DNA from 2 places in the Streptomyces sp. AC627_RSS907 genome. Region 1 is predicted to be linked to the other one. Evidence: riboswitches for the same ligand, from Rfam matches in the RefSeq annotation. Region 1 holds a riboswitch; the other holds the start of a gene.
What was found. Region 1 has a riboswitch for S-adenosylmethionine ahead of thrC (threonine synthase). Riboswitches for the same ligand answer to the same signal wherever they lie in the genome.

Region 1 (14,229 bases):
ACCCCGGGCGCAGCGGGCCGGGGCCGGCCGGCCGCGCCCACGCGGCGAGCCGCACACCGACACGGCCCGCCCCCGGGCACGTACCGACACCGAAGTGGAAAAGAGCCGCTCCCTCATGACCTCCACCCCCCAGCACCCCGACCTGCGTTCCCAGTTGGAGACCCTGACCACCGAGGCGTTCCGGCCCGAGCTGGCCGAGATCGACCGGATGCCCACGGTGGAGATCGCCCGGCTGATGAACGGCGAGGACACCGCCGTGCCCGCCGCCGTCGCCGAGCGGCTGCCGGAGATCGCCGCCGCCATCGACGCCGTGGCCGCCCGCATGAGGCGCGGCGGCCGGCTGGTCTACGCGGGCGCCGGCACGGCGGGCCGGCTCGGCGTGCTGGACGCCTCGGAGTGCCCGCCCACCTTCAACACCGCCCCCGGGCAGGTCGTCGGCCTGATCGCGGGCGGCCCGGACGCCATGGTCACCTCCGTCGAGGGCGCCGAGGACTCGGCCGGCCTGGCCCGCACCGACCTGGACGCCCTCGCCCTCACCCCCGACGACACGGTGGTCGGGGTCTCCGCCTCCGGCCGCACGCCCTACGCCGTCGGCGCCGTCGAGCACGCCCGCGCGCTCGGCGCCCTGACCATCGGCCTGGCCTGCAACCGGGGCAGCGCCCTGGCCGCCGCCGCCGAGCACGGCATCGAGGTCGTCACCGGCCCCGAGCTGATCACCGGCTCCACCCGCCTGAAGGCCGGTACGGCGCAGAAGCTGGTCCTGAACATGCTGTCGACGATCACGATGATCCGGCTCGGCAAGACCTACGGGAACCTGATGGTGGACGTCCGCGCCTCCAACGAGAAGCTGCGCGCCCGCTCCCGCCGGATCGTCGCGCTCGCCACCGGGGCCCCCGACGACGAGATCGAGAGGGCCCTGACCGCCACCGACGGCGAGGTCAAGAACGCCATCCTGGCCCTGCTGGCCGACGTGGACGGTCCGACGGCCGCCCGCCTCCTGGAGGACTCCGGCGGCCACCTGCGCGCCGCACTGGCCGCGGCAGGCGACTGACGCGCGCTCGGGGCCGCCGGCGCGGTGTGCGACGCTGGGGGACATGAACCACGCCCAGCTGACCGCCCTGGGCCGCGCCCTGCGTCTCCTCGGTGAGCACGGCGAGGCCCTGACCGCCGACACGCCGGAGGCCAAGCTGCACGAGGTCCGCGCGGACCTGAAGCGTGCGCTGGACCAGCTGGAGGAGAGCGTCACGACGGCGGCCCCCAGCACCCGCTGCCCCGAGCACCCGAACGGCCCGGTCGACAAGGCCGCCCCCGACCTGTGCCTGCTGTGCGAGACCCGGCGCCGCACCGCCCGCCGCGCCGAGTACGACGGCGGGCCGCTCCCGGCCCGGCCCACCGAGCCGGTCCCGTCCCGGTACGGGGTGCGCGGCGACCGGCCGCAGCCCCAGCAGCGCTGGCTGCCCGAGCTGTGGAACGGGCAGACCTGGCAGCTGTGCGGCACCCCGCGCCGCGACCGGCGCGAGGCCGAGCTGTACATCGCGGCCCAGCTGCGCGGGCCCCGCGCGGCCATGGCGTACCGGCTCGTCCACGAGTTCACGGACTACGAGGTCCTGCGGGTGTGGGGGACGCCGGTACGGATGGACGTCGAACCGATGGGCGGCGTCTGAGCCACCGCAGCGGTGGGGCTTCGCGGGACGGGTCACTTGGTGACGCTCTCCTGGTTGGCTCTGCGCAGCCGGGCCCGCATCACCTCCTCCGGCGACGCGTCCACCACCGACGCCTTCGGGCAGTCCCACTCCCGGCCCCCGCCGACCGGCCGCAACCGCACGCTGCCGCCGGCGTGCTCCATGACCTCCCCCACTCGCCCGTCCCGCACGTCCACGGCGTGCGTCCCGATCGCCGGCCGCTCACCCCGCACCACCGACGCCAGCCGCTCGGCGACACGGACGTTGCAGCGCCCCAGCTCGACCAGGGCGAACGGCTCCTCGCTCGCGCCGGTCACGGGATCGACGCACAGGGACGGCAGCACGACACCGACGCCCACGAGGGCCTGCCGCAGGGACTCGACGACTTCTTCGGTCGACCGCACCCTTCCTCACCTCCACGCTGAGTTTTCCATTCGCTACACAGCGTGTCTGCCCCGCCTCTAACCTGGCCATACAGGGCGCCCCAACAACCGTTGCTGTACGACCGGGAGTTCCGTTGCCATGCCTGGACCGAAAGACCTCGACCCGTCGTCGTCCCCCCGCGCCCTGCTGGGCGCCGAACTGCGCCACGCCCGCGAGAAGGCCGGGCTGAGCCAGGAGGACCTGGGCGGCCGGCTGTTCGTCAGCGGCTCGTTCATCGGACAACTGGAGTCCGGCACGCGCAGGATGCAGCCGGAGTACGCACGACTGCTGGACGAGGCGCTGGGGACGGAGGACTTCTTCCAACGGAACTGCGCGGCGTCGGCGAAGTCGAAGTATCCCGAGCATTTCGCCGAGGCGGCGGAGGCGGAGGCGACCGCCAAGGAGATCAGGGAGTACGCGCCGCTGCTGATCCCTGGCCTGCTGCAAACGCCCGCGTACACGCGCGCGGTGTGTCGGGCCTACCAGCCAACGGCACCGGACGCGGTGATCGAGGCACTGGTGGCGGCCCGGATGGACCGCACACGTCTCCTCGACGATCCAACAGGGCCCCTGTTGTGGGTGGTGCTGGACGAAGCCGCGTTGCGGCGGGTGACAGGGGGGCGTGAGGTGATGGCCGAGGCACTCGGCCACATCGTGGGCCTGGTCCGTCAGAGTCGGATCATCGTGCAGGTGCTGCCGTTCGATGCGGGAGCGCATGCTGCGATGGAGGGTGCCATCAAGCTGATGGACTTCGAGGGCGCGCCGTCGTTGGCCTACTTCGAAGGTGTCGGCACCGGGCGGCTCGAAGACGACCCCGCCACCGTGCGCTACCAGCGGCAGACCTTCGACCTCCTCTCGGCCTGCGCGCTGTCCCCTCAGAACTCCCTGGCTCTTGTCGAAACGATGGCGCACGATTACTCGCATGAGGAGAACCCCTGAGTACCATCTGGACGGAGCCGACTGGCACAGGTCCAGCTACAGCGGCGGCAGCGGTGGCAACTGCCTGGAGATCGCCCGCTGGCGCAAGTCCAGCTACAGCGCAGGCGACGGCGGCGACTGCCTGGAAGTCGCCGCCGGAGACCCCGCCACCGTCCCCGTCCGCGACTCCAAGAACCCGCACGGACCGAGGCTCCTCTTCCGGGCCGAGGCGTGGTCGGCCTTCGTCAGCGATCTCAAGGCGCCCCCGGCTTCCCGGTGACCGTCGGGGGTGCCCTGAGGACGGCGACGGACAGGCCCGCCAGGCCGTAGGCCAGGAGGAGGCCGCCGGCCAGCCAGTCGTCCGACGCCTCTTCCTCCTGGGCCTTCTTCTGCTGGTCGTACGTCCGGGTGCCCGCCGACCGGCCGTCGGCGAAGTCGTACAGGTCGCACGTCTCGCCCGGCTTCATCGCGCCGGACCTCTCGGCGTCGCCGTACTCCTTGATGACGCCGTCGCAGTGCGGGGTGCCGCCCGCGGTCGCCGCCCCGCCCAGGAAGAACGCGCCGGCGACCGCGGGCAGGAGGAAGAGGCCCGGCACGAGACCCCGCCGCGTCACACCCCCGGCCCCACCAGAGGCAGCGCAGCGAACTCGTGGCCCTCCCACATCCGCCGCACCGCCTCCTCGGGGTACGGCGCGACGACGGGCTCGGCGTCCAGGACCTGCACCAGGCGGCGTTCCGTGTCGTAGGCGGGCCAGCCGGGGTCGCCCGTGCGCGCGAAGGACGTCCACGAGGTCCGGAAGCGCGAGGACAGGGCCAGCGCCTGCGGGGACGGCTCCGCACCGGCGAAGAGGAGGGCGCCGAGGTCGGCGTGGTAGGTGCCGAAGAGGAGGGGGATGTCCAGGCCGTGGCAGGCACCGAGGGCGCCGCCGTTGCCCGGGGCCGGCCAGGTCAGCTCGTAGGCGTGGGCCCGGCCGCCGCCCGCGAGGTGGGCCTCGGCCAGGTGCAGCGACGGCATGGCGAACAGCCAGTCCGTCTGGACGCGTTCGTACAGCTCACCGGGGGACGCCTCGGGGAAGGCGGCGCGGTAGGACCGCTCGCCGTCCGGGCCGGGCCCGAAGAGGCGCAGGGCCGACACGGCACGCTCGTCCGTGATCTGGCCCAGCTGTCCGGCCATGGCGATGAAGAGGCGGAACTCGTCGCGGTTGTGGCCGACGAGCAGCTCCACGTCGCGGGACGCGCCGGACGCGAGCGCCTGCCAGGGCGCGGCCGGCAGCACCTCGCCGTCCACGACCGGCGCGTACGGGGTGGCCGTGGGCGCGGCCTGGCCCCAGCGGTCGACGTACTGGAGCATCTTCGCGGACAGGGACTGGCCCACCTTGACCAGCTCGCCGGGGGCCACGGCCGACAGGTCGGCGACGGTCGGGCGCAGGCCGGCCTCGGCGGCGAGGGCGGTGCCGACGTCCCGGGCGAGCTCGTCGGAGAAGAACGTGCCCGGCACGCTCTGGGCGACGGCCCGCCGGAACAGCCCGGCCGCGCGGTCCATGGCCAGCAGCGAGGCGACCGAACCGGCGCCCGCCGACTCGCCGAAGACGGTGACCTGGTCCGGGTCGCCGCCGAACGCCGCGATGTTGTCCCGTACCCACTCCAGCGCGGCCACCTGGTCGAGCAGGCCCCGGTTGGCGGGGGCGCCCTCGATGTGGGCGAAACCCTCCATGCCGACGCGGTAGTTGAAGCTGACGACGACGAGGTCGCCGTCCTCGGCGATGCGGCGGGCGTCGTAGCCGGGGCTGCCGGCGTACCCGAGCTTGTAGGCGCCGCCGTAGATCCACACCATCACCGGGCGGCGCGCGGCCGGGTCGGGAGCGGGGGTCCAGACGTTGACCGTCAGCCAGTCGTCGCCCTCGGGGGCGTCGAGTACGCCGGTGGTGCCCGCGATGCCCAGGTCCTGCGGGGGCGGCGGACCGAAGGCGCAGGCCTCGCGTATGCCGTCCCAGGCGCGGGCGGGACGCGGGGCGGCGAACCGGTCCGGGCCCACCGGCGGTGCGGCGAACGGGATGCCGCGGAAGACGGTCAGGGCGCCCTCGGTCCGGCCGCGCACCGCACCGGCGACGGTGCGCACCACGGGTTCGTTCGTACTCATCGATCACTCCTCTGGTTGCCGCTGGACGTACGCCAGTTGGTGACCTGTGGACCCTACGCCGTGGTGCGCACGGCGTTCGGCCGAGGGTCTTCAGCGACGCCGCGACGCCCCGAGGGCGGCACCCCCTGCCGGAACAGGGAGTACCGCCCTCGGAACGTAGGACAGTGATCGACCAGGGGCCGGTCAGAAGTCCATGTCACCGCCCGGCATGCCGCCCGGAGCACCGGCCGCGGCGGCCTTCTCCGGCTTGTCGGCGATGACGGCCTCGGTGGTGAGGAACAGCGCGGCGATGGAGGCGGCGTTCTGCAGCGCGGAACGGGTCACCTTCGCCGGGTCGATGATGCCCTCGGCGATCATGTCGACGTACTCGCCGGTCGCGGCGTTCAGGCCGTGGCCGACCTGGAGGTTGCGGACCTTCTCCACGACGACGCCGCCCTCGAGACCACCGTTGACGGCGATCTGCTTCAGCGGGGCCTCCAGGGCGAGCTTCACGGCGTTGGCGCCGGTCGCCTCGTCACCCGTGAGCTCCAGCTTCTCGAAGACCTGGGAGGCCTGGAGCAGGGCCACGCCACCACCGGCGACGATGCCCTCCTCGACGGCCGCCTTCGCGTTGCGAACGGCGTCCTCGATGCGGTGCTTGCGCTCCTTGAGCTCGACCTCGGTGGCGGCACCGGCCTTGATGACGGCCACGCCGCCGGCCAGCTTCGCCAGACGCTCCTGGAGCTTCTCGCGGTCGTAGTCCGAGTCGCTGTTGTCGATCTCGGCGCGGATCTGGTTGACGCGGCCCTGGACCTGGTCGGCCGAGCCGGCGCCGTCCACGATCGTGGTCTCGTCCTTGGTGATGACGACCTTGCGCGCCTTGCCCAGCAGGTCGAGCGTGGCGTTCTCCAGCTTGAGGCCGACCTCCTCGGAGATGACCTCGCCGCCCGTGAGGATGGCGATGTCGCCGAGCATGGCCTTGCGGCGGTCGCCGAAGCCCGGGGCCTTGACGGCGACGGACTTGAAGGTGCCGCGGATCTTGTTGACGACCAGGGTCGACAGGGCCTCGCCCTCGACGTCCTCGGCGATGATCAGCAGCGGCTTGCCCGACTGCATGACCTTCTCCAGGAGCGGGAGCAGGTCCTTGACGTTGGAGATCTTGGAGTTCGCGATCAGGATGTACGGGTCGTCGAGGACGGCCTCCATACGCTCCATGTCGGTGGCGAAGTACGCCGAGATGTAGCCCTTGTCGAAGCGCATACCCTCGGTGAGCTCCAGCTCCAGACCGAAGGTCTGGGACTCCTCGACGGTGATGACGCCTTCCTTGCCGACCTTGTCCATGGCCTCGGCGATGAGCTCGCCGATCTGGGTGTCGGCGGCGGAGATGGAGGCCGTGGAGGCGATCTGCTCCTTGGTCTCGACATCCTTGGCCTGCTCGAGCAGGGCGGCGGAGACGGCCTCGACGGCCTTCTCGATGCCGCGCTTGAGGGCCATCGGGTTGGCGCCGGCCGCGACGTTGCGCAGGCCTTCCTTGACCAGGGCCTGGGCGAGGACGGTCGCGGTGGTCGTACCGTCACCGGCGACGTCGTCCGTCTTCTTGGCGACTTCCTTGACCAGCTCGGCGCCGATCTTCTCGTACGGGTCCTCGAGCTCGATCTCCTTGGCGATGGAGACACCATCGTTGGTGATCGTGGGGGCGCCCCACTTCTTCTCGAGGACGACGTTGCGGCCCTTGGGGCCGAGCGTCACCTTGACGGCGTCCGCGAGCTGGTTCATGCCGCGCTCGAGGCCGCGCCGCGCCTCCTCGTCGAACGCGATGATCTTGGCCATGTGAAGTGGTCCCTCCAGGACTGGGGGTGATTCCTTCGGACCGCGCCCGCGCCCGCGACGGACGGCTCGCCTGCCTCGTGGTTCCTTCCCCACCCGGCCTGCGGGCCTCACCGACCCGGTCCTTCGTTGTCACTCTCACCTTCAGAGTGCTAACGCCAATGATTAGCACTCGCCCCTGTCGAGTGCAAGCGCCTGTCGGGATCGGGCGGGGCGCTCAGCCACTCGCGAACAAGGCTCCGGGCGGGCCCCGGGGCCGCTGTCCGGGCAGGCCGAAGGGCCCGCACCCCGGGAGAGGTGCGGGCCCTTCGGAGAAGAACCGTTTACTTGCGGTGGCCGAACGTCTCAGGCGCTGAGGCGAACCATGTCGGCCTGCGGGCCCTTCTGACCCTGCGAGATCTCGAACTCGACCCGCTGGCCTTCTTCGAGGGTGCGGTAGCCGTCCATCTGAATCGCGCTGTAGTGGACGAAAACATCCGCACCACCGTCGACCGCGATGAAGCCGTACCCCTTCTCCGCGTTGAACCACTTGACGGTGCCCTGAGCCATGCCTAACTCCCCTATTACTGGCCCTTGCACAGATCCGCACTTCGCGAACCCGGGTCAGACCTCACCCCCCACGACTGGGGGCGTGCGCCGGAACGCGTCGACCGCGGCTGAATGTATCTGTCCAACTGCCGTCTGCAACAGGGCAATCGGACGAGAAATCTGGACGCGCCCGGCCAGAAATATGGCGAGAATTCGCCTGAATTCGGGGCAAGTCGGGGTACGCAAAGGGAACAAAAGCCGCGAAACACGTCCACACTTTGGCTACATCTGGTCGGACGGGCGGCAGGAATTCAAGGCGCCCGATCAAGCGATCAGGGGCGCGTTCCCCAACTCTACCGCGCTCAACCTCATGGAATTGCCCTCTCCGTTTGTCTTACGGAGAGGGCAACGCGCGCTACGAGGCGTATCAGCCGCCGGCGACCGCCGGGATGATGGAGACGCCCGCGCCGTCCGGGGTCGCGGTCTGGAGGCCCTGCTCGAAGCGGACGTCGTCGTCGTTGACGTAGACGTTGACGAAACGGCGCAGCTTGCCCTGGTCGTCCAGGACGCGGGCGGCGATGCCGGTGTGGTTCTTCTCCAGGTCGGAGATGACCTCACCGAGCGTCGCGCCCTCGGCGGCGACCTCGGCCTTGCCGCCGGTGTAGGTGCGCAGGATGGTCGGGATACGGACGGTGACGCTCACTTTCGGACCTCCGGTCAGGGTTTCAGGGGCGGACGACGCACAGGGCTGTCCTACGCGAGACCAGCCTCGCGGAACGAGTCCAGGCTGGGGCGGATCGTCGCGGTCAGCCCCGTGCCGGCCACCGCGTCCAGCGTCTTCAGACCGTCCCCGGTGTTGAGGACGACCGTGGTGAGCGACGGGTCCAGCACGCCGTTCTCGATCAGCTTCTTGGTGACGCCGACCGTCACCCCGCCCGCCGTCTCCGCGAAGATGCCCTCCGTGCGGGCGAGCAGCCCGATCGCGTCCACGATCTGCTCGTCCGTCACGTCCTCCACGGCGCCGCCGGTGCGGCGGGCGATGTCGAGGACGTACGGGCCGTCGGCCGGGTTGCCGATCGCGAGGGACTTGGCGATGGTGTCGGGCTTCTGGGGGCGTACGACGTCGTGGCCCGCCTTGTAGGCGGTGGACACCGGCGAGCAGCCCTCGGCCTGGGCGCCGAAGATCTTGTACGGCCTGTCCTCGACCAGACCGAGCTTGACCAGCTCCTGGAGACCCTTGTCGATCTTCGTGAGCTGGGAGCCGGAGGCGATCGGGACGACGATCTGGTCGGGCAGCCGCCAGCCGAGCTGCTCGCACACCTCGTACGCGAGGGTCTTGGAACCCTCCGCGTAGTACGGCCGCAGGTTGACGTTGACGAAGCCCCAGCCCTCGCCGGCCGGGTCGCCGATCAGCTCGGAGCAGAAGCGGTTCACGTCGTCGTAGTTGCCCTCGATGCCGACGAGCTCTCCGCCGTAGACGGCGGCCATGACGACCTTGCCCTGCTCCAGGTCGTGCGGGATGAACACGCACGAGCGGAAGCCGGCCCGGGCGGCGGCGGCGCCGACGGCACCGGCGAGGTTGCCGGTGGAGGAGCAGGAGAGGGTGGTGAAGCCGAAGGCGCGGGCGGCCTCGATGGCCTGGGCGACGACGCGGTCCTTGAAGGAGTGCGTCGGGTTGCCGGAGTCGTCCTTGACGTACAGACCGCCGGTGACGCCGAGCTCGCGGGCCAGGTTGTCGGCCTTGACCAGCTTGGTCCAGCCGGGGTTGATGTTCGGCTTGCCGGCCACGTCCGCGGGGACGGGCAGCAGCGGCGCGTAGCGCCAGATGTTCGCGGGGCCCGCTTCGATGCGCTGCCGCAGCTCCTCGGTGTCGTAGCCCGAGAAGTCGTAGGCGATCTCCAGCGGGCCGAAACACTCCTCGCAGGCGAAGACGGGGCCGAGCGGTACGCGGTGACCGCACTCGCGGCAGGAGAGCGCCGCGGCGGGGCCCAGATCGACGGAGGCGGCGTTGGTGGTGGCGGCGTCGGTGGTGCTCTCGACAGTCTGCACAGCCATGTGAGGCGAGGCCCTTTCTCCTCATCTTCCTCACGACGCATCTCGCCGTGAGACGGATTTGGCACCTTCCCTAGCCGGGAGCCTCGCCACGTCCGTGTGACAGGAACCGACTGGAGGGTTGCCGGGGCTTCATCGGGCCGTATCCCTCTGCCCCTCTGGATGAGCGGTATGTGGTTGTTGTTCCGTTGTGCGCGCGGCGACCCCGGCATGCGGGGGTCCTCCGCGTTGTTCAAGACTGTAACCGAAGGCCAGGACACTTGAGATAGTCGTCCGTACCGCGAGATGGATCACAAAGGAGCCACCGACCGTGCTGGAAGAAGTCGAGCGCTGGCTGAGCGCACGCTCCTGGTCCGCCGCGGACCGGCCGATCCAGCAGATCCTGACCGCCAAGCGCGCCACCGGGCAGTCGGTCAGCGTGGTGCTCCCCGCCCTCAACGAGGAGGCGACGGTCGGCGACATCGTCGCGGTGATCCGCCGGGACCTGATGCGGCGGGCCCCGCTCGTGGACGAGGTCGTGGTCGTGGACTCCGGGTCGACCGACCGCACGTCGGCGGTGGCCGAGGCGGCGGGCGCGCGCGTCGTGCACCGCGACGCGATCCTCCCGCGCATCCCGGCCGTGCCCGGCAAGGGCGAGGTGCTGTGGCGTTCGCTCCTGGTCACCCGCGGCGACATCGTCTGCTTCGTCGACGCCGACCTGCGCGACTTCCGCGCCGACTTCGTCTCCGGGATCGTGGGCCCGCTGCTCACCGAGCCGGACGTGCACCTGGTGAAGGCCATGTACGACCGACCGCTCACCGTGTCCGACGGACCCGCCCCCGGCGCGACGGCGGCCGGGCAGGGCGGCCGGGTCACCGAGCTGATGGCCCGTCCGCTGCTCAACATGCACTGGCCCCGGCTGGCGGGCTTCGTCCAGCCGCTCGGCGGCGAGTACGCGGCCCGCCGCTCCCTGCTCGAACAGCTCCCCTTCCCCGTCGGCTACGGCGTCGAGCTCGGCATGCTGGTCGACGCCCTGCACCTGGTGGGCCTGGACGCCCTCGCGCAGGTCGACGTCGGCGTCCGCCGGCACCGGCACCAGGACGGCCAGGCCCTGGGCCGCATGTCCGCCGCGATCTACCGCACCGCACAGCTCCGGCTGGCCCGCGGTCATCTGGTCCGGCCCTCCCTCACCCAGTTCGAGCGGGGCGCCGACGGTTTCGAGCCGCGCACCTACTCCGTGGACACCGAGGAACGGCCGCCGATGGCGGAGATCGCGGAGTACGCGGCGCGCAAGGTGGCGTGACCGGATCACCGCCCGGGTGAGGCGTGGGAACGTTTGAGGTTTTCGGGGCCGGGCTAGGTTGAGGCGTATGGCTTCAACCTTCGGTACTGCTCAGGTGCTGGTCGCCTCCAATCGGGGGCCGGTCTCGTACGAGGTGCGCACGGACGGGTCGCTGCACGCCAGACGCGGCGGTGGCGGGCTGGTCTCCGGACTGTCGGCCATCGGTCCGGAGGCGGGGGCGCTGTGGGTGTGCTCCGCGCTGGGCGACGGCGACCGCGAGGCGGTGCGGCGCGGGGTCGGCGAGGACGGCGTACGGATGCTGGACGTGCCGGCCGACGTGCACGCGGACGCCTACAACGGGATCGCGAACTCGGTGCTGTGGTTCGTGCACCACATGCTGTACCAGACGCCCCTGGAGCCGGTCTTCGACGCGGAGTTCCGGATGCGGTGGGCCTCGTACGAGGCGTACAACCGGGCCTTCGCGGAGGCGCTGGCCGAGGAGGCCGCCGAGGGGGCGGTCGCGATCGTGCAGGACTACCACCTGACGCTGGTGCCGGGGATGCTGCGGGAGCTGCGGCCCGACCTGCGGATCGGGCACTTCTCGCACACGCCGTGGGCGCCGGCCGACTACTTCCGGCTGCTGCCGGACGACATCGCGGAGCAGGTGCTGCGCGGGATGCTCGGCGCCGACCGGCTCGGGTTCCTCACCCGGAGGTGGGCCGACGCGTTCACCGCCTGCTGCGAGGCGGTGCTGGGCGGGCTCGGCGGCACGGAGATCGGCGTGCACGGGCTCGGCGCGGACGCGGAGTTCCTGCGGAAGCGGTCGCACGAGGCCGACGTGGACGAGCGGATGGCGGCGCTGCGGGAGGAGATCGGCACGGCGCCGGACGGCGGTGCGCGCCGGACGATCGTGCGGGTGGACCGGACGGAGCTGTCCAAGAACATCGTGCGGGGGCTGCTGGCCTACCGGGAGCTGCTGGCCGGGCGGCCCGAGTGGCGCGAGCGGGTCGTGCACGTCGCGTTCGCCTACCCGTCGCGGCAGGACCTCGCCGTGTACCGGGACTACACCGCCGAGGTGCAGCGGGTCGCGCAGGAGATCAACGCGGAGTTCGGGACGGCGGGCTGGACGCCGGTCGTACTGCACGTGAAGGACGACTTCGCGCGGTCGCTGGCGGCGTACCGGCTGGCCGACGTGGCGCTCGTGAATCCCATCCGGGACGGGATGAACCTGGTCGCCAAGGAGGTGCCGGTCGTCTCCGACGAGGGGTGCGTGCTGGTGCTGTCGCGGGAGGCGGGGGCGTACGAGGAGCTCGGCGAGGACGCGGTGGTGGTGAATCCGTACGACGTGTCGGGGACCGCGGAGGCGCTGCACGAGGCGCTGTCGGTGGGGGCCGGGGAGCGGGCGGAGCGGTCCCGGCGGCTGGCCGCGGCGGGGACGGCGTTGCCTCCGGCGCGGTGGTTCGTGGAGCAGTTGGACGCGCTGCGGGCCTGACGGCCGGGTGCCCCGTGTCGCTGCGGGCGGGGTGGGTGCGGCTGCCCGGAGTCGCGGGGTGCCTCCCGGGCCGTTCGGGCACGGGAGGCGCGAGTGCCCGCAGGCCGGGCTACGCGAGGTGTCCCGCCAGGGCGTAGAGCAGTTCGACCACCCCCGGTGGGCCCTCGACCACCAGGTCGGCCCGCTTGCGGAGGTCCGTCACCTCGTCGCTGCCGCTGCAGACCAGGAGGCCGGGGGTGCCCTGGGAGCGGAGTTCCCCGACCGCCGCGAAGGCGGGGAGGTCGCCGAGGTCGTCGCCGGCGTAGAGGACGGACGCGGCGCCGGTGTCCCGGACGTACTCCCGCAGCGCGGCGCCCTTGTCCATGCCGGGCGGGCGCAGTTCCAGGACCATGCGGCCCGGTTCGACGATCAGGCCGTGGCGCAGGGCCAGGTCGGCGAGGGGGGCGCGCAGGGTCTCGAAGGCCGCCCGGGGGTCGGGGGCGCGGCGGGTGTGGACGGCGACCGCGTGGCCCTTCTCCTCGATCCACGTGCCCCGGTCCGCCCCGGACCGCTCCAGCAGTCCCGGCAGTTCGGCGCGGACGGCGGCGACGCCGGGGTGCGGGTCGGGAGTGGTGAGGGTGCCGGTGGCGGCGTCCCACCGCTCGGCGCCGTAGTGGCCGAGGACGACGAGGTGCTCCAGGCCGGGGACGTCCGCGAAACCGCCGTGGTGGACCGCGACCTCGGCGGGGCGGCCGGTGATCACCGCGACGGAGGCGACCCGGGGGGCGAGTGCCGCGAGGGCGGGCACCGCGTCCGGATGGGCGCGGGCCTGGTCGGGGTCCGGCACGATCGGGGCGAGCGTGCCGTCGAAGTCGAGCGCGATCACCGCGCGGCCGGGGCGGGTGAGAAGGGCGTCCAGCCCTTCGCGTCCGGCCCGGGTCGCGGGCGTCGGCAGGCGGTCCGGCGAGTCGTCTCGGGTGGAGTCCTGGTGGCTGCCCATACGGCGAACCTATCCCGTGGGAGCGGAACCGAACCTCAGCGTTCCGCGCGGCGCGACTCCCGGATCCGGCGCAGCCGGTTGACCGTCACCGGGTCGGCGGCCAGGGCGCGGGGGTCGTCCAGGAGGGCGTTGAGGAGCTGGTAGTAGCGGACGGGGGCCAGGCCCAGCTCCTCGCGGATCGCGCGCTCCTTCGCGCCGGGGCCGGGGAAGCCGCGGCGTTCCAGCGCGAGGATGTCGCGCTCCCTCTGTCCCAGGTCCATGTACGGCACCGTAACGCCGGGCGCCGACACCCGGCCGCCCCGGCTACTCCGCGCTGCCCGCCCGCAGCGCCGTCGCCTGGATCTGGCCGAGGACGGCGGAGGGGCTGCCGCCGGCGGCGACCGCCTGGCCGATGCGCTTCTTGACGTCCGCGCTGACCGATGCCCAGGCGGTGTTGCCGACCGGGTACAGCTCGGAGAGCAGCAGCTCGTCCAGGAAGGGCTTGAGGTTCTTGTCCTCCTGCGCCGTGGCCATGACCTGGGACGCGGAGGTGGTCACCGGCAGCAGGTCGTAGCGGCGGGAGAAGTCGAGGACGTTCTGGTCGTTGTAGACGAAGCCGAGGAAGTCGCCGATCTCCTCCTGGTGGCCGTTCTTCTTGAAGGCCGTCATCCAGTCGGTGACGCCGAGCGTGTTCTTGCTCTCGCCGTCGATGCCGGGGGTCGTCACCATGCCGTACTTCACGCCCTTGTCGGACGCCATCTTCATCAGCGAGGGGTGCCCGTTGAGCATGCCGACCTCGCCGCTCGCGAAGGCGGCGAAGGCGTCGGCGCGGTTGAGCTTGCCGGGTGCGACCGGGCCGGTGAGGCCCTTGCCGACCAGTTCGTCCCGGAGCCAGGTGAAGGTGGTGACGTTCTGCGGCGAGTCGACGGCGTAGGAGCCGACGTCGTCGGTGTAGCCGCCCCCGCCGCT
Region 2 (14,229 bases), on a different contig from region 1:
CCGGTCGTGGTCGAGGACGGCCGCCGCACGCCGGTCCAGCACCCGCCGCACCTCGGCCAGGACGGGGTCGGCGGCGGTCCGGCCGCCGCAGGCCACCAGGGCGACGAGCAGGACGCACAGCGCCACCACCGAGGAACCCGACACCCGCCCGCGACCAGCCACCTTCCCGATCGTACGGGCGCCGGACCGCGGAGGGCAGCGGGCGGAGGGGCCGGACGGGTCGCGGGGTTCAGACCCGGGTGACCGAGGAGACCGGCATCATGCCGACCGGGTCGTAGCGCACGGGGGCGCCGGGGTAGGGCGCGTGGATCACCCGGCCGTCGCCGGCGTACATGCCGATGTGGCTGGCGTCGTCCCGGTAGGCGACCAGGTCGCCGGGGCGCGCCTCGGCCGGGGACACCCGCCGCCCGGCGCCGGCCTGCGCCTGCGAGGTGCGCGGCAGTCCGACGCCGGCCTGCGCGTACGCCCACTGGACCAGGCCCGAGCAGTCGAAGGAGGACGGCCCGTTGGCACCCCAGACGTACGGCTTGCCGAGGGCGGAGCGGGCGGCGGCGAGGGCGGCCGCCGCGCGGCCGGAGGCGGGGGTGGCGGTGCCGGGACCCACCAGGTCGGTGCGGCCGGAGCGGGAGCCGCGGTCGTAGGCGGCTCGCTGGTCGTCCGGGAGGGAGTTGAGCAGCTTCCGGGCCCTGGCCAGCTTCCGCTCCACGGTCTTCTTGTGGGCGGCGACGGCCTTGCGGCCCTTCTCCAGCTCGGTGAGTTTCCCGGCGGCCTCGGCGCGGTCCTGGGCGAGTTCGCGCAGGGCTTCCTGGAGTTCCCTGAGCCGGCCGGACTGGTGGGTGCTGATCCGGTCGAGCACCAGGGCCTTGTCCAGGTAGTCGTCCGGTTCGGCGGAGAGCAGCAGCGCCAGCGACGGGTCGATGCCGCCGGAGCGGTACTGGGCGCCGGCCAGCGAACCGAGCGCGTCCCGCATGGTGTTGATCCGCGCCTGCTGCCGGGCGATCGCGTCCTGCGCGGTGCTGACCTCCTCGCGCAGGGCGTCGGTGCGCGCGTCGGCCTCGTTGTAGGCCTCGGTCGCCTTCTCCGCCTCCGTGTAGAGGCGGTCCACCTCCGCTCGCCTGTCGTCGTGCGGGGCGGCCGTGGCCGGTGCGGCGCCCAGGACCGCGGCGGCGACGGACAGCAGGCCGACGGCGGCGGTGGTGCCGTGGTCGAACCCGGATGGTGCAAGGCGGCGATGGGACCCCACGGGAAGCCGCACTCCTTCCGCTGGCGGACGGGGAAACGCGGCAGACAGTAGCCCCGTGGCGGGGCAGCGGCCAACGACCGCCGGGGGCGCGCAACGCGACGCCCCGCCGCTGACGCAGGTCAGCGGCGGGGCGGGGTCGCGAGCGTCCTGCCGTGATTCGCCCGAACGGGCGCCACGGGGCGGGCGGCTCCGGGATCGCGCGCGGTTCCGGTCACGGGGTCGTGCGCGGTTCCGGTCACGGGGTCGTGCGCGGCTCCGGACAGGGGGCGTGCGCGGCCTTCCTCAGACCCGGACGCCGAACATGAACGGGCCGCCGATCGTGTTCATCGACTCGTAGCGGACGACCGTGCCGGTGCGCGGCGCGTGCAGGACCTGGCCGTTGCCGGCGTACAGGCCGACGTGGTGCAGGTCGTTGAAGAAGAAGACCAGGTCGCCGACCTGAAGCTGGCTCATCGAGTAGATGCGCGTGCCCGCGCCGGTCTGCGCCTCGGAGGTGCGCGGGATGGCGACGTCGGCCTGGGCGTAGGCCCAGGAGGTCAGGCCCGAGCAGTCGAAGGAGGACGGGCCGGTGGCGCCGTAGACGTAGGGCGAGCCGATCTTGCTCTGGGCGGCGGCGAAGGCGGCGGCGGCCCGGCCGGAGGCGGGCTTGCCGGCGGGGGTCCCGGCGCTGGACAGGACCTCGCGCTCGCTGGTGCGGGTGGAGCGCTGCTGCTCGGCGTCGAGAGCGGCCTTCTCCTGCGCGGTGAGCGTGTTGAGCAGCTTCTGCGCGGAGGCGAGCTTGCCCTGGACTTCCTTCTTCTTGTTGCCCAGTTCGGTGCGGGTGGAGGCGAGGTCCTTGAGCTTCTCGGTGGCCTCGGAGCGCTGCTGCGCGAGGTCGCGCTGCTTCTCCTGGATCTTCTTCAGCGCCTCGACCTGCTGACCGCTCAGCTGGTCGAGCGTGGAGGCCTTGTCCAGGTAGTCGTCCGGGTCGGCGGAGAGGAAGAGCTGGAGGGAGGGGTCGATGCCGCCGGAGCGGTACTGGGCGCTGGCCATCGAACCGAGGCCGTCGCGCAGCTCGTTGAGCTCCTCCTGGCCGCGGGCGACGTTCTCCTGGATGGTGGAGATCTCCTTCTGGAGCTTCTCCTGCTTCTCCTTGGCGCCGTTGTACTTCTCGGTGGCCTGCTCCGCCTCTTCGTAGAGCTTGTCGACCTTGGCCTTGACCTCGTCCTTGCTCGGCTTCTCGCTCGGCGCGGCGTTGGCGGCCTGCGAACTGAGAACGACAGCGGCGGCGGCAGCGGTGGTGAGCACGGTCACACGCGCGCGGCTCGACTGCTTGGGACGACGGTGGGACGCCACGGAGACGAGCTCCTTCTTGAGAGGGATCACCCGTTCGAGGGTTCGAGGGCAGACCTTAGTGACCTACTCGTGATCAGTTCAAATCCCCCGCCGGAAAAGTCCCGGTTACGCGCCGCATTCTTTGCCACAACTCACCTGCGGTGACCCTTGGTTGACGCTACGTTGCGTGACGGTTCCGTCAATTCGGGCATTGGGGCCCTACGTTGCGCATGGGGCAGAGGTGAATCAGGGGCTAGGAAAGCCGCTTGAGGAGCACCACGGACGCCACCGGCCGCGCGCCCGCCCGGGCCACCCCGTCGGCGACCTCGCGGTCGGTGGAGACGACGATGACCGGCCGGCCCGGCGGCTCGGCCCGCACCAGCTGACGGATCAACTCGTCGGCGGTGACGCCGGGTTTGGAGAACAGCACCCGCACCCCGCGCGGCGGCGCGAGGAGCACCGGCGCCGCCAGTTCGGCACCGTCGAAGACACAGGTCATCTCGGCGCCGGTCTGCGCGGCGAGCTGGGAGAGCTGGCCGAGCAGCCTGAGCCGCTGCTTCTCCAGCGGCATCTGCGGATAGCCGGTCTTGGTGACGTTGTAGCCGTCGACGACCAGGTGCGCCTGGGGCAGCGCGAGCAGCTGGTCGAGGATGGCGGGGTCGTTCTCGGACAGGGCGCGGGCGGCGATGTCCTTCGGCGACATCCGGCCCGGCTCGACCGCGTCCACCGTCTGGGCGGGCCGCACGGACACCGGGGGCAGCGCGAGCTCCCGGCGCAGCCCCTGGGTGGCGTCCAGCAGGGTGTCCAGGAGCAGCCGTACCCGCATGTCCTCGACGCTGCGTCCCTCGCGGGCCGCCCTGCGGGTGGCCTCCAGGGCGGCCTCCGCCTCCCCGAGCCGGGTCTTGAGCCGCCGGGTCTCGCTCTCGGCGGCGGACACCTGGGCGTGCCCCTCGGCCCGGACGGCGTCCATCTCGGCCCGGACCTTGCGCAGCGCCGCCTCGCCGCGCTTGACGTCGCTGAGGGCGGAGCGCAGTTTGCGGTGCAGCGACTCGGTCTCCTTCTTCGCCGACTCCAGCTCGGCGCGCAGCCGCTCGGTCTCGGCCCTGGTGTGCTCGCGGGCCCGGGTCAGCTCCGCGTGCAGCCGCTCCAGCTCCGCGCGGTTCTCCTCGTCGACGCGCTCGGCGTCCGCGCGCTGCGCCTCCTCGCCGGCGGCGGTCACCAGCTTCACCCAGCCGTGCGGCCGCAGCACGTAGGCCGCGGCCGCCACGTCGAGCGGGTCCGCGGCCGGGGGCGGGGAGCCGGCGTCCAGGGCGGCGGCCAGTTCCGGCTGGGCCTCCCGGAACTTCTCGCCGATGCGCTGGCGGAACAGGGGGTCGGTCTCGACCGCGGCGGCCATGGCGTTCCCGGCGAACTTGGCCCTCCGGTTCGGGGCGAACCGGGCGTACTGTCTCAGCTGGGCGGGCAGTTCGCCGAGAGTGAGCCCGCCGAAGCCGTCGGACACTATCTGCACGACCCTGCGGCGCACTCCGTCGGGCAGCGGGCGGTCGAGCACCTCAGCGGCGCCGTCCTCCGGCCTCCCGCCGTGTGTCTCCACCATCCGTCACCCCAATGTCTCAGCGTGGTCCCGGTACGGGATCACCTCACGCGGGGGCCGCTCCGCTCAGGAGGCGGCACCCGGCCTGTCCACGAGCTCCACCTGGTCCACGGCGTTGCACCAGCGGCACCGCACCGACTCGATGCTCTCACTGAGCACCTCCCGCTCCTCGACCTTCGGCTCACCGGCCAGATCGAGGTGCACGTACTCGACGACCTTGGAGGCCCGGGTCACGTCGAAGCGGGTGAGATTACCGCAGAGGGTGCAGCGCCACCGCGTCGTGCCGGTCGGCAGGGGAACCGTCATCGTGGTTGTCCGCTCTCTTCCAGTGTCGGTGACGCGCCGGACTCCCCCGGTGCGTGTGGGTCGTAACCCTACGGCCTGGCGGGTACCCGACGCCCGCCCGTCCGCGGCGGCGAGGCGATCCGGGAGGTTTCGTCCCGTTACGTCATGCTCTGTAGCCATGATCCATCACTGGACCACGGCGGCCCGCAGGACGGTCAGGACGCTCGGCACGGCCCGCACGGCCGGTACGCCCCGCGGCCGGGGGGCGCCGGTGACGTACGGGCTGATCACCCTGTGCTGCCTGCTGTTCCTGGTCAGCCCGGCGGCGGGCCTGAATCCGGTGTACGGCACCGGCGGCGAACCGCTCGCCGCGCAGCGCGCCTACTTCGCGCGCTGGGGCGTGGTCCCCGCAGAACTGTTCGAGGACTCCCCCGGGTCCGCCCTCACGCCCGCCACGGCCCTGTTCGTCCACGGCGGCTGGGTGCACCTGCTGGGCAACATGCTCTTCCTCCACGTCTTCGGCGCGATGACCGAGGAACGCATGGGCCGGCTCCAGTTCGCCCTGTTCTACCTCGGCTGCGGCTACCTGGCGCTGCTCGGGTACGCGGGGGCCAACGCGTACTCCCTGCAGCCCCTGGTCGGTGCCTCCGGGGCGATCTCCGCGGTCCTCGGTGCCTTCCTCTTCCTGTTTCCGCGCGCCCGCGTGACCAGCCTCCTGCCCTTCCTCTTCTTCCTGCCGCTGCGCTTCCCCGCCTGGCTCGTGCTGCCGTTCTGGGCGGCCCTGCAGTGGACGGCGGCGGGGCGGGCCGGCGACGGCCCGGGGGTGGCGTACCTCGCGCACCTGGTGGGCTTCGGGCTGGGCTTCCTCTTCGCCTGGGTGCGGTTCGGGCGTACGACTACAGTGAAGAGCGTTCCAGCGACGGCCCCCGAGGGAGAGAACCCACCGTGATCAGCGCGATCGTCCTCATCAAGACCAGCGTGGACCGGATCCCCGAGATCGCGGAGCGGATCGCCGCGCTGGAGAACGTCAGCGAGGTCTTCTCCGTCACCGGCACCTACGACCTGATCGCCATGGTGCGGGTGAGCCGGCACGAGGACCTCGCGGAGGTCATCCCCGGCCGGATCAGCAAGATCCCGGGCGTCGAGGGCACGGACACGCACGTGGCGTTCCGTACGTACTCGCAGCACGACCTGGAGGCGGCGTTCGCCATCGGGCTGGACAACTGAGGCCGGGGAGCGGGACGCGGATGAAGAGTTCTTCATCCGGTCCTCATCCAGGCCCCCGGACACCGGGCGCAGGATCGAGGGCATGGTCTTCTCCCGCCGGATGGCGGCCCTGGCGGCCGTCGTCCTGATCCCCCTCGGCATCGCCGCGACCAGCTTCGCCCTCACCGACAGTCCGCAGGAGCCCAGGGTTCCGGCCAAGGTGGAGCTGGAGAGCGCCTCCCCCACCCCGGCACCCGCCTCCTCCTCGCCCGAGCCGGCGCCCGGCGACCAGGTGGTGACCCGGCCGCCGGTGACCGACAGCCCTCCGGATGGCGACGATGACGACGACCGAGGTCAGGAGCCCGACGACGGAGCCGCCGACCGGGGCACCGACGACGGGCCCGGCGACGACGGCTGACCGCGAGCGCCGCCGGATATCGGCTCGTGTCCGCATCCTGCTGTGGCTGCTGCTCGTGATGGCGGTCGCCCTCGCCTCGGTGGCCGCGACCACCCGGTCGATCCTGCTGCGGGACACCGATCAGCGGATCAACGGGCTGCTCGCGCAGGAGGCCGGCGAGTTCGCCAACTTCGAGGAGCAGGGCTTCGACCCGGAGACCGGCCGCCCGTTCACCGACCCGGGCCGGCTGCTGCGGGTCTTCCTGGAGCGGCAGTACGCCGACCTGGACGAGGAACTGATCGGCCTGGTGGACGACGCGGGCGGCAAGCCCACGCAGATCATCCAGCAGCGCGAGATCCCGGTCGCCCTGCCCCTGCACAAGGACGCCGACGCCCGGCGCCGCATCTACGCCTCGCCCGACTCCACCGGCACCCTGGAGCGGCCGGAGGGGGAGATCCGCTGGGCCAAGGTCACCGTGGCGCGCTACGGCGGCGAACCGGCGGCGGCCTTCGTGGTCGCCTTCCACCCCGGGCGGGAACAGGCGCGCGCGGACGAGGTGTTCCGCGTCCTGCTCGCCATCTCCGGTGTCGCCCTGCTGATGACGACCGGCATCGCCTGGGTGGTCGCGGGCCGCATCCTCAAGCCGGTGCGGCTGGTGCGCGCCACGGCCGCGCAGCTCACCGAGCAGGACCTGACCCGGCGCATCCCGGTGCACGGCAACGACGACGTGGCGGCGCTGGCCGAGACCTTCAACGCCATGCTGGACCGGCTGGAACGCGCCTTCGCCACCCAGCGCCGGTTCGTCGACGACGCGGGCCACGAGCTGCGCACCCCGATCACCATCGTCCGCGGCCATCTGGAACTGATGGGCGACGACCCGGCGGAGCGCGAGGAGACCGTCCGTCTGGTCACCGACGAACTGGACCGGATGAGCCGCATCGTCGAGGACCTGCTGCTGCTCGCCAAGGCCGAACGCCCCGACTTCGTCACCCCCGAGCCGGTCCAGCTCGCCGAACTGACCGCCGACGTCTACGTCAAGGCCCGCACCCTCGGCGACCGGGACTGGGTGCTGGCCGAGGTCGCCGACCGCGAGGCCCACCTGGATCCCCAGCGGATCACGCAGGCCATGGTGCAGCTCGCGCAGAACGCCGTGCAGCACACCACCACCGGCCAGACCATCCGCATCGGCTCCCGCGCCGAGGGGCCGCGCGTCGAGCTGTACGTCGCCGACTCCGGGCCCGGGGTCCAGCCGCAGGACGCGGAGGTGATCTTCGAGCGGTTCCGGCGCGGCACGGCCCGGCGCGGGGTGCGCGGGTCCGGCGCCGGGCTCGGGCTGTCGATCGTCAAGGCGATCGCCGAGGGCCACGGCGGCCGTGTCACCCTGCGCGCCACCGAGGACGGCCCGGGGTCCCCGCGGACGGGGTCCGGGGGAGCCACCTTCGTACTCACACTGGACTGACTCCGGGAGAGGCTCGTCAATGAACCGCATCCTCATCGTCGAGGACGAGGAGCGCATCGCCTCCTTCGTCGAGAAGGGCCTGCGCGCCAACGGCTTCACCACCACCGCCGTCACCGACGGCGACACCGCCTACGAGTACGCCCTCACCGGCGGCTTCGACCTGGTCGTCCTGGACATCGGGCTGCCCGGCCGGGACGGCTTCACCGTGCTGCGCGAGCTGCGCGAGGCCCGGGTGACGACCCCGGTGATCGTGCTGACCGCCCGGGACTCCGTACGGGACACGGTGGCCGGCCTGGAGGGCGGCGCCGACGACTGGATGACCAAACCGTTCCGCTTCGAGGAACTGCTCGCCCGGGTGCGGCTCAGGCTGCGCACGGCGGCGCGGGCACCGGAGGTGACCGTGCTGAAGTCGGGTGCGCTCAGCCTGGACCTGCGCACCCGCCGGGCGCGTTCGGGAGAGCGCACCGTCGACCTGACGGCCCGTGAGTTCGTGCTGCTGGAGCTGTTCCTGCGGCACCCGGGGCAGGTCCTGTCCCGGGAGCAGATCCTGTCCCACGTGTGGGGCTACGACTTCGACCCCGGTTCCAACATCGTGGACGTCTACGTGCGGGCGCTGCGCAAGAAGCTCGGCGCGCAGCAGGTCGAGACCGTGCGCGGGATGGGGTACCGGCTGCCGGCCTGGTGAAGTTTCCTTCATGTACCGCTCATTGAGGGCTCACCGCCCGGGAGAACCCTCGATGACGTGACGCCGAACCTCCGCCTCGCGGCGGCCCTGTGCGTGGCGCTGTCCCTGTGCGCGCTGCTGGCGGTCCCCGCCAACTTCCCCGGCCTGGGCGGTGACGCGCGCCTCACCCTGGCCGTGTTCGCGCTGGCCACCTGCGCCTGGATCGGGACTCCGGTCGACGACACCTACATCGCGCTGGGCGCCGGACTCGCGCTGACCGTGACCGGCGTGATCAGCAGCGACACCCTCTTCGGCACCCTCGGCGACGCCACCGTGTGGCTGCTGATCTGCGCCTTCGTGCTGGCGGCGGCGGTGGCGCGGACCGGGCTGGCCGGGCGCGCGGCGGTGTTCCTGGTCGGCGGGGCGCGCAGCGTACGGCAGTTGGTGCACCTGACGACGGCCGCGCTGGTCGTGACGGCGTTCGCGGTGCCGGCCACGTCGGGCCGGGCGGCGCTCGCGCTGCCGGTGTTCCTGGCGCTCGCCAAGGCCCTCGCCGACCGGAAGCGACTGGTCGTGATGCTGGCACTGCTGTTCCCGACCGTGATCCTACTGTCGGCGGTGGCTACTCTGATCGGTGCGGGCGCACATCTGATCACGGTGTCGGTGCTGTGGGAGGCGACCGGGGAGCGGATCGGCTTCACCCAGTGGCTGTTGCTCGGCCTGCCGCTGGCGGTCGCCTCCTCCCATCTGGCGGCCGAGGCGGTGCTCCTGACGACGACTCGGCGCGCGGACCGCGTGGGCCCGGTGCGCATCACCGCCGAGGAGATACGGCGGCACAGCGAGAGCCCGGTCACCGGTCCCTGGACGCAGGCGGAGAAGCGCTGCGCGCTGCTGCTGGCCACGGTGGTGGCGCTGTGGTGCGGCGAACCGCTGCACCGGGTCCCGCCCGCGGTGGTGGCGCTGATCGGCGCGGTCGTCGCCTCCTCCCCCGCTCTGGGCACCGTACGGCTCAAGGACGCGCTCAGGACCGTTCCCTGGTCGCTGCTGCTGTTCATGGCGGCGACCATGGCGATGGGCGTCGCGCTCGCCGACTCGGGTGCGGCGCAGTGGCTGGTGTCGGGGCTGCCCGCGCACGTCACGCCGGCCGTCTTCCTCGGCGTCGTCGTCGCGCTCAGCACGGCGGCCCACCTGGTCCTCCAGTCCCGCTCGGCCCGCTCCTCCGTCCTGGTCCCGCTGGTGATCGCCGCGGCCGTGGGCTCCGGGGTCAACCCCGTCGCCGCCGCGCTCGCGTCCACTGCCGCCGCCGGCTTCTGCCATACGCTCCCGGCCTCCGCCAAGCCGGTCACGCTCTTCGCGGAGATCCCCGGCGTCCCCACCTACACCCCGCGTGACCTGCTGCGGCTGTCCGCCGTCCTGGCCCCGCTGACCGCGGCGCTCGTGCTGTTCTTCGCCACCGCCGTCTGGCCGCTGCTCGGTGTGCCCGTGACCCGATGACCTGATGAAGCCGATGAAGGAGCCCTCCGTGTCCTCCGTGTCCCCCGTCTCGCCCGTCTCCCCCGTCTCGCCGGTCCCGCCCGTCTTCCCCGTCTCCCCGGTCTCTCCCGTCCCGCCCGTCTCCTCCGTGCTGGACCGTGTCGTCGTGGCCCCCAGCGGCTTCAAGGAGTCCCTGTCCGCCCAGGCCGCCGCCGACGCCATCGCGGCGGGCGTCCGCCGGGTCCTGCCCGCCGCCGAGATCGACCTGATCCCGCTCGTCGACGGCGGCGAGGGCACGGCCGTCGCGCTGGCCGCCGCGACCGGCGGACGGCTGGTCGCCCTGGCCGCCACCGGCCCGGTCGGCGAGCGCGTCGGCACGCACTTCGCGCTGCTCGGCGCCCGGGACACGGCGGTGGTGGAGATGGCGGCCGTGGCCGGACTGTCGCTGGTCCCCCGCGCCCTGCGCGACCCCGGCGCCACGACGACGTACGGCGTCGGCGAGCTGATCCGGGCCGCGCTCGACACCGGGGTGCGGCGCGTCCTGGTCGGCTGCGGCGACTCGGGTACCTCCGACGGCGGCGCGGGCGCCCTCCAGGCGCTCGGGGCCCGGCTGCTGGACGCGGACGGCTTCGAGCTCCCGCGTGGCGGACGGGAACTGGTCCGCCTCGCCCGCATCGACCCGTCCGGCCTGGACGCCCGCCTCCAGGACACGGAGCTGCTCGTCGCCTGCAACCCGTACAACGTGCTGTGCGGCGAGCGGGGCGTGGCCCGGGTGTACGGCCCGCAGAAGGGGGCGACGCCCGCGCAGGTCGAGGAGTTGTCGGCGGGGCTGGAGAACTGGGCGGGCGTCCTCGCCCGCGACCTGGGCCCGGCCGGCGCCGACCTGCGCGGCGGCCCCGGCACCGGCGCCTCGGGCGGTCTGGGCGCGGGGCTGGCCGCCGTCGGTGCCCGGCTGCTGCCCCGCTTCGACGTCCTGCTGGACCATCTCGACCTGGACGCCCGGCTCGCCCGCGCCGACCTGGTGCTCACCGCCGAGGGGGCCCTGGACCACCAGACGCCGCGCGGCAAGGTCCCGGCCGAGGTGGCCCGCCGCGCCAAGCTCTCCGGCCGTCCCGTCCTCGCCCTGGCCGGCACGCTCGGCGAGGGTGCGCACGAGGTGCCGGGCGTGGACGCCTGCCACGGCATCGTGCCGGCCCCGATGGCCCTGGCGGACGCCCTGGTGCGCGCCGCCGAGCTGCTCGCGGACGCCACGGAGCGGGCGCTGCGGATGATCCTGCTGGGTGCGCGGCTGCCGGGCCGGGCGGCTCAGGCCTCGTCGGCGGAGGTGGTGTCGGGCACGCACCGCCCGTCCTCGGTGCGGTAGTTCCACCGGGCGCCGTCGTTCACCAGCTCCCTGACCGCGGTCACGAACCGTTCGACGTGCTCGTCCGGCGTGCCCGCGCCGAAGCTCACGCGGATGGCGTTGAGGGACTTCTCGCCCGGCGCCGCCTCGGGGGCGCCGCACTCGCCCTGCGTCTGCGGGTCACTGCCCAGCAGGGTGCGCACCAGGGGGTGGGCGCAGAACAGGCCGTCGCGCACGCCGATGCCGTACTCGGCGGAGAGCGCGGCGGCGAAGTGGGAGCTGTTCCAGCCCTCGACGACGAACGAGAGCACGCCGACGCGGGGCGCGTCGTCACCGAAGAGGGACAGGACCCGGACCTCCGGCACCTCGGCGAGCCCCTCCCGCACCTTGCGGACCAGGTACTCCTCACGGGCGACCAGCGTGTCGAACCCGGCCTCGGTGAGCGCCTTGCAGGCGGAGGCGATGGCGTAGGCGCCGATGACGTTGGGCGACCCGGCCTCGTGCCGCGCGGCGCTCTCGTGCCACTCCACGTCCACGCCCCCGTCGGTGCGCCGGCTGACCCGGCGGCTGGCGCCGCCGCCGGCGAGGTACGGCTCCGCCTCGCGCAGCCAGTCGGCACGCCCGGCCAGCACGCCGGAGCCGAAGGGGGCGTACAGCTTGTGCCCGGAGAAGGCGACCCAGTCCACGTCCAGGCCGGTCACGGACACCGGGTGGTGCGGGGCGAGCTGGGCGGCGTCCAGCACGATCCGGGCGCCGTGCGCGTGTGCCGCGGCGGCCAGTTCACGCACCGGCCAGAGCTCGCCGGTGACGTTGGAGGCACCGGTGACGCAGACCAGGGCGGGCCCGTGGGGCTCGCGGGCGGCGAGGGCGCGCTCCAGGGTCGCGACGGCCTGCGCCGGGGTGCGCGGGGCGTCGAGGTAGGTCACGTCCGCGTCCCTCCAGGGCAGCAGCGAGGCGTGGTGCTCGGTCTCGAAGACGAAGACCCGGCAGTCGGCGGGGAGCGCGGCGGCGAGCAGGTTGAGGGAGTCGGTGGTGGACCGGGTGAACACCACCTGGTCCCCCTCCCGGCAGTCGAGGAAGTCGGCGACGGTGTTCCGCGCGTTCTCGAACAGGTCGGTCGACAGCTGCGACAGGTACCCGGCGCCACGGTGCACGCTGCCGTAGTACGGGGCGTAGGCCGCCACGTCGTCCCAGACCCGCTGGAGCGCGGGCGCGCTGGCGGCGTAGTCGAGCGCGGCGTAGGTGACCTCGCCGCCGGTGACGAGCGGGACGGTGACATCCCGGCCCAGAACGGGCAGCGGGGCACAAACGGACTGGTCTGCGGCGACGGCGGAGACGGACATGGGTGCACTCCCGTGAAAGGCAGGTGTCATCACCACGCGAACCGCGACGGCTCGAGCGTGGGAGAAGGTGAGGAACGGAGAAGGGTGGTGCAGGTGATGAAGGGGATTGCGGAGGCGGGGCTCTGCGGCCCTATCGCATTCGCTGATTCACGGGAGACTCCCTCGAACGACCCAGGACCCCTGGTGACGCGAGGGGTCCGCGCTTGCCGTGGACCTTGCTGTCCACCGCCTGGTCTTCACCCGGGGCACCCCGCCACGGACGGAGGGTTGCCGGACAGTCGGCCGGGGCCGAATGACTGTCGCTCATGACCTGCCAAGGAACGTACGGGAAGTGATCGTCGTCCCGCAACCCGTGTCCGGATCGCGGGACGGACGTCACACCGGCGGTCCGTCAGGCGTTGCTCGCCGCGATCCAGCGCTCCAGGGTCCGCCGGGCCGCGCCCGAGTCGATGGCCTCGGCCGCCCGGTCCATGCCGGCCCGGATCCGCTCGGTCAGCGGAGCGTCGCCGGGCTCCAGGGCGACCAGGGCCGCCGCCGAGTTCAGCAGCACCGCGTCCCGCACAGGGCCTCTCTCGCCGGCCAGCAGACGGCGGGCGACATCCGCGTTGTAGGAGGCGTCGGCGCCGCGCAGGGCCTCCACCGGCACCAGTTCGAGGCCGACGTCCCGCGGGTCGAAGGCCTCCTCGGAGACCTTGCCGTCCCGCACGACCCAGACCCGGGACGTGGCCGTCGTGGTCAGCTCGTCGAGGCCGTCGTCACCCCGGAAGACCAGGGACGAGTGGCCGCGCTCGGCGAAGACACCGGCGATGATCGGCGCCATCCGGGCGTGCGCGACCCCGATCGCCTGGGCCTTCACCCGGGCGGGGTTGGTCAGCGGCCCCAGGAAGTTGAACACCGTGCGGATGCCCAGCTGGCCGCGGGCCGCCGCCACATGGCGCAGTGAGGGGTGGAACTTCACGGCGAAGCAGAAGGTGATGCCGGCCTCCTCGGCGACCTGGGCCACCCGCTTCGGCGTCAGCTCCAGATTGACCCCGAGCTTCTCCAGCACATCGGAGGCACCGGAAGCGGAGGAGGCCGCCCGGTTGCCGTGCTTGACGACCTTCGCGCCCGTGCCGGCGACGACGATCGCCGACATGGTGGAGATGTTGACGGTCTTCGCGCCGTCGCCGCCGGTGCCGACGATGTCGACCGTCTCGCCCGGCACCTCGATCACGTTGGCGTGGGCGTACATGGTGCGGACGAGGCCGGAGATCTCCTCGACGGTCTCGCCCTTGGACCGCAGCGCCACCGCGAACCCGGCGATCTGCGCGTCCGTCGCCTCGCCGCGCATGATCACGTCCAGCGCCCAGGCGGTGTCGTCCGCGGACAGGTCGCGGCCGTCCAGCAGTCCGTTCAGCAGGGCGGGCCAGGAGCGGCCCGCCGTGGTGTCGCCTCCAGCGGGGGTCACAGCGCTCATCAGCCGCTCCTGCGTGTGTGAATCACGGAAAGGTATGCACTCCCCACCCTATCCAGCCCCGGGCACGGCGAAGGGCCCCGTCCGCAGACCGGACGGGGCCCTTCGACCGTGGTGTGGCGACGCTGGAGGGTCAGTGGTGGCCGTGGCCGCTCGTGATCTCCTTGTACTCCTCGACAGTCGGCTTCGGAATCTGCGCGTCCTCGCCGTAGTACGCCTTGCTGAGCTTGGCGCGGAGCTTCTCCATGCCCTTCGGCTTGCGCTCGACGCCGTTCTCGTCGACCGTCGGGCCGATCTCGGCCGGCTTGTACTGCTCGTGCGCCGTGAGGGTGTACAGCTGCTCCTGGCTGAGCGGCTCGTGCACCTCGATGAACTCACCGTGCGGCAGGCGCTTGATGATGCCCGCCTCGCGGCCGTGCAGCACCTTGTCCCGGTCCCGGCGCTGGAGGCCGAGGC

Region 2: it holds a riboswitch for S-adenosylmethionine, as region 1 does, so the genes downstream of both, KUM32_RS32425 (aminotransferase class V-fold PLP-dependent enzyme) here and thrC (threonine synthase) in region 1, are expected to answer to the same signal.

The regions. Positions count from the first base shown of each region.
Region 1 covers NZ_JAGMUE010000715.1:39,719-53,947, reverse strand. The annotation lists gene murQ (N-acetylmuramic acid 6-phosphate etherase) at 116-1,051, shown strand; gene KUM32_RS38190 (hypothetical protein) at 1,095-1,664, shown strand; gene KUM32_RS38185 (hypothetical protein) at 1,697-2,086, opposite strand; gene KUM32_RS38180 (helix-turn-helix transcriptional regulator) at 2,205-3,044, shown strand; gene KUM32_RS38175 (DUF397 domain-containing protein) at 3,028-3,303, shown strand; gene KUM32_RS38170 (hypothetical protein) at 3,278-3,637, opposite strand; gene KUM32_RS38165 (carboxylesterase/lipase family protein) at 3,634-5,163, opposite strand; gene groL (chaperonin GroEL) at 5,347-6,972, opposite strand; gene KUM32_RS38155 (cold-shock protein) at 7,315-7,518, opposite strand; gene KUM32_RS38150 (MoaD/ThiS family protein) at 7,925-8,200, opposite strand; gene thrC (threonine synthase) at 8,251-9,552, opposite strand; SAM riboswitch class I at 9,571-9,718, opposite strand; gene KUM32_RS38140 (glucosyl-3-phosphoglycerate synthase) at 9,860-10,831, shown strand; gene KUM32_RS38135 (trehalose-6-phosphate synthase) at 10,899-12,302, shown strand; gene otsB (trehalose-phosphatase) at 12,412-13,281, opposite strand; gene KUM32_RS38125 (DUF3263 domain-containing protein) at 13,317-13,541, opposite strand; gene KUM32_RS38120 (ABC transporter substrate-binding protein) at 13,585-14,229, opposite strand, start outside.
Region 2 covers NZ_JAGMUE010000222.1:1,160-15,388, forward strand. The annotation lists gene KUM32_RS32365 (hypothetical protein) at 1-162, opposite strand, end outside; gene KUM32_RS32370 (NlpC/P60 family protein) at 230-1,243, opposite strand; gene KUM32_RS32375 (C40 family peptidase) at 1,526-2,578, opposite strand; gene KUM32_RS32380 (NYN domain-containing protein) at 2,811-4,154, opposite strand; gene KUM32_RS32385 (hypothetical protein) at 4,218-4,457, opposite strand; gene KUM32_RS32390 (rhomboid family intramembrane serine protease) at 4,615-5,385, shown strand; gene KUM32_RS32395 (Lrp/AsnC family transcriptional regulator) at 5,382-5,663, shown strand; gene KUM32_RS32400 (small secreted hydrophilic protein) at 5,746-6,060, shown strand; gene KUM32_RS32405 (ATP-binding protein) at 5,981-7,498, shown strand; gene KUM32_RS32410 (response regulator transcription factor) at 7,518-8,183, shown strand; gene KUM32_RS32415 (SLC13 family permease) at 8,241-9,656, shown strand; gene KUM32_RS32420 (glycerate kinase) at 9,784-10,998, shown strand; gene KUM32_RS32425 (aminotransferase class V-fold PLP-dependent enzyme) at 10,941-12,320, opposite strand; SAM riboswitch class IV at 12,515-12,631, opposite strand; gene trpD (anthranilate phosphoribosyltransferase) at 12,712-13,776, opposite strand; gene KUM32_RS32435 (ubiquinol-cytochrome c reductase cytochrome b subunit) at 13,907-14,229, opposite strand, start outside.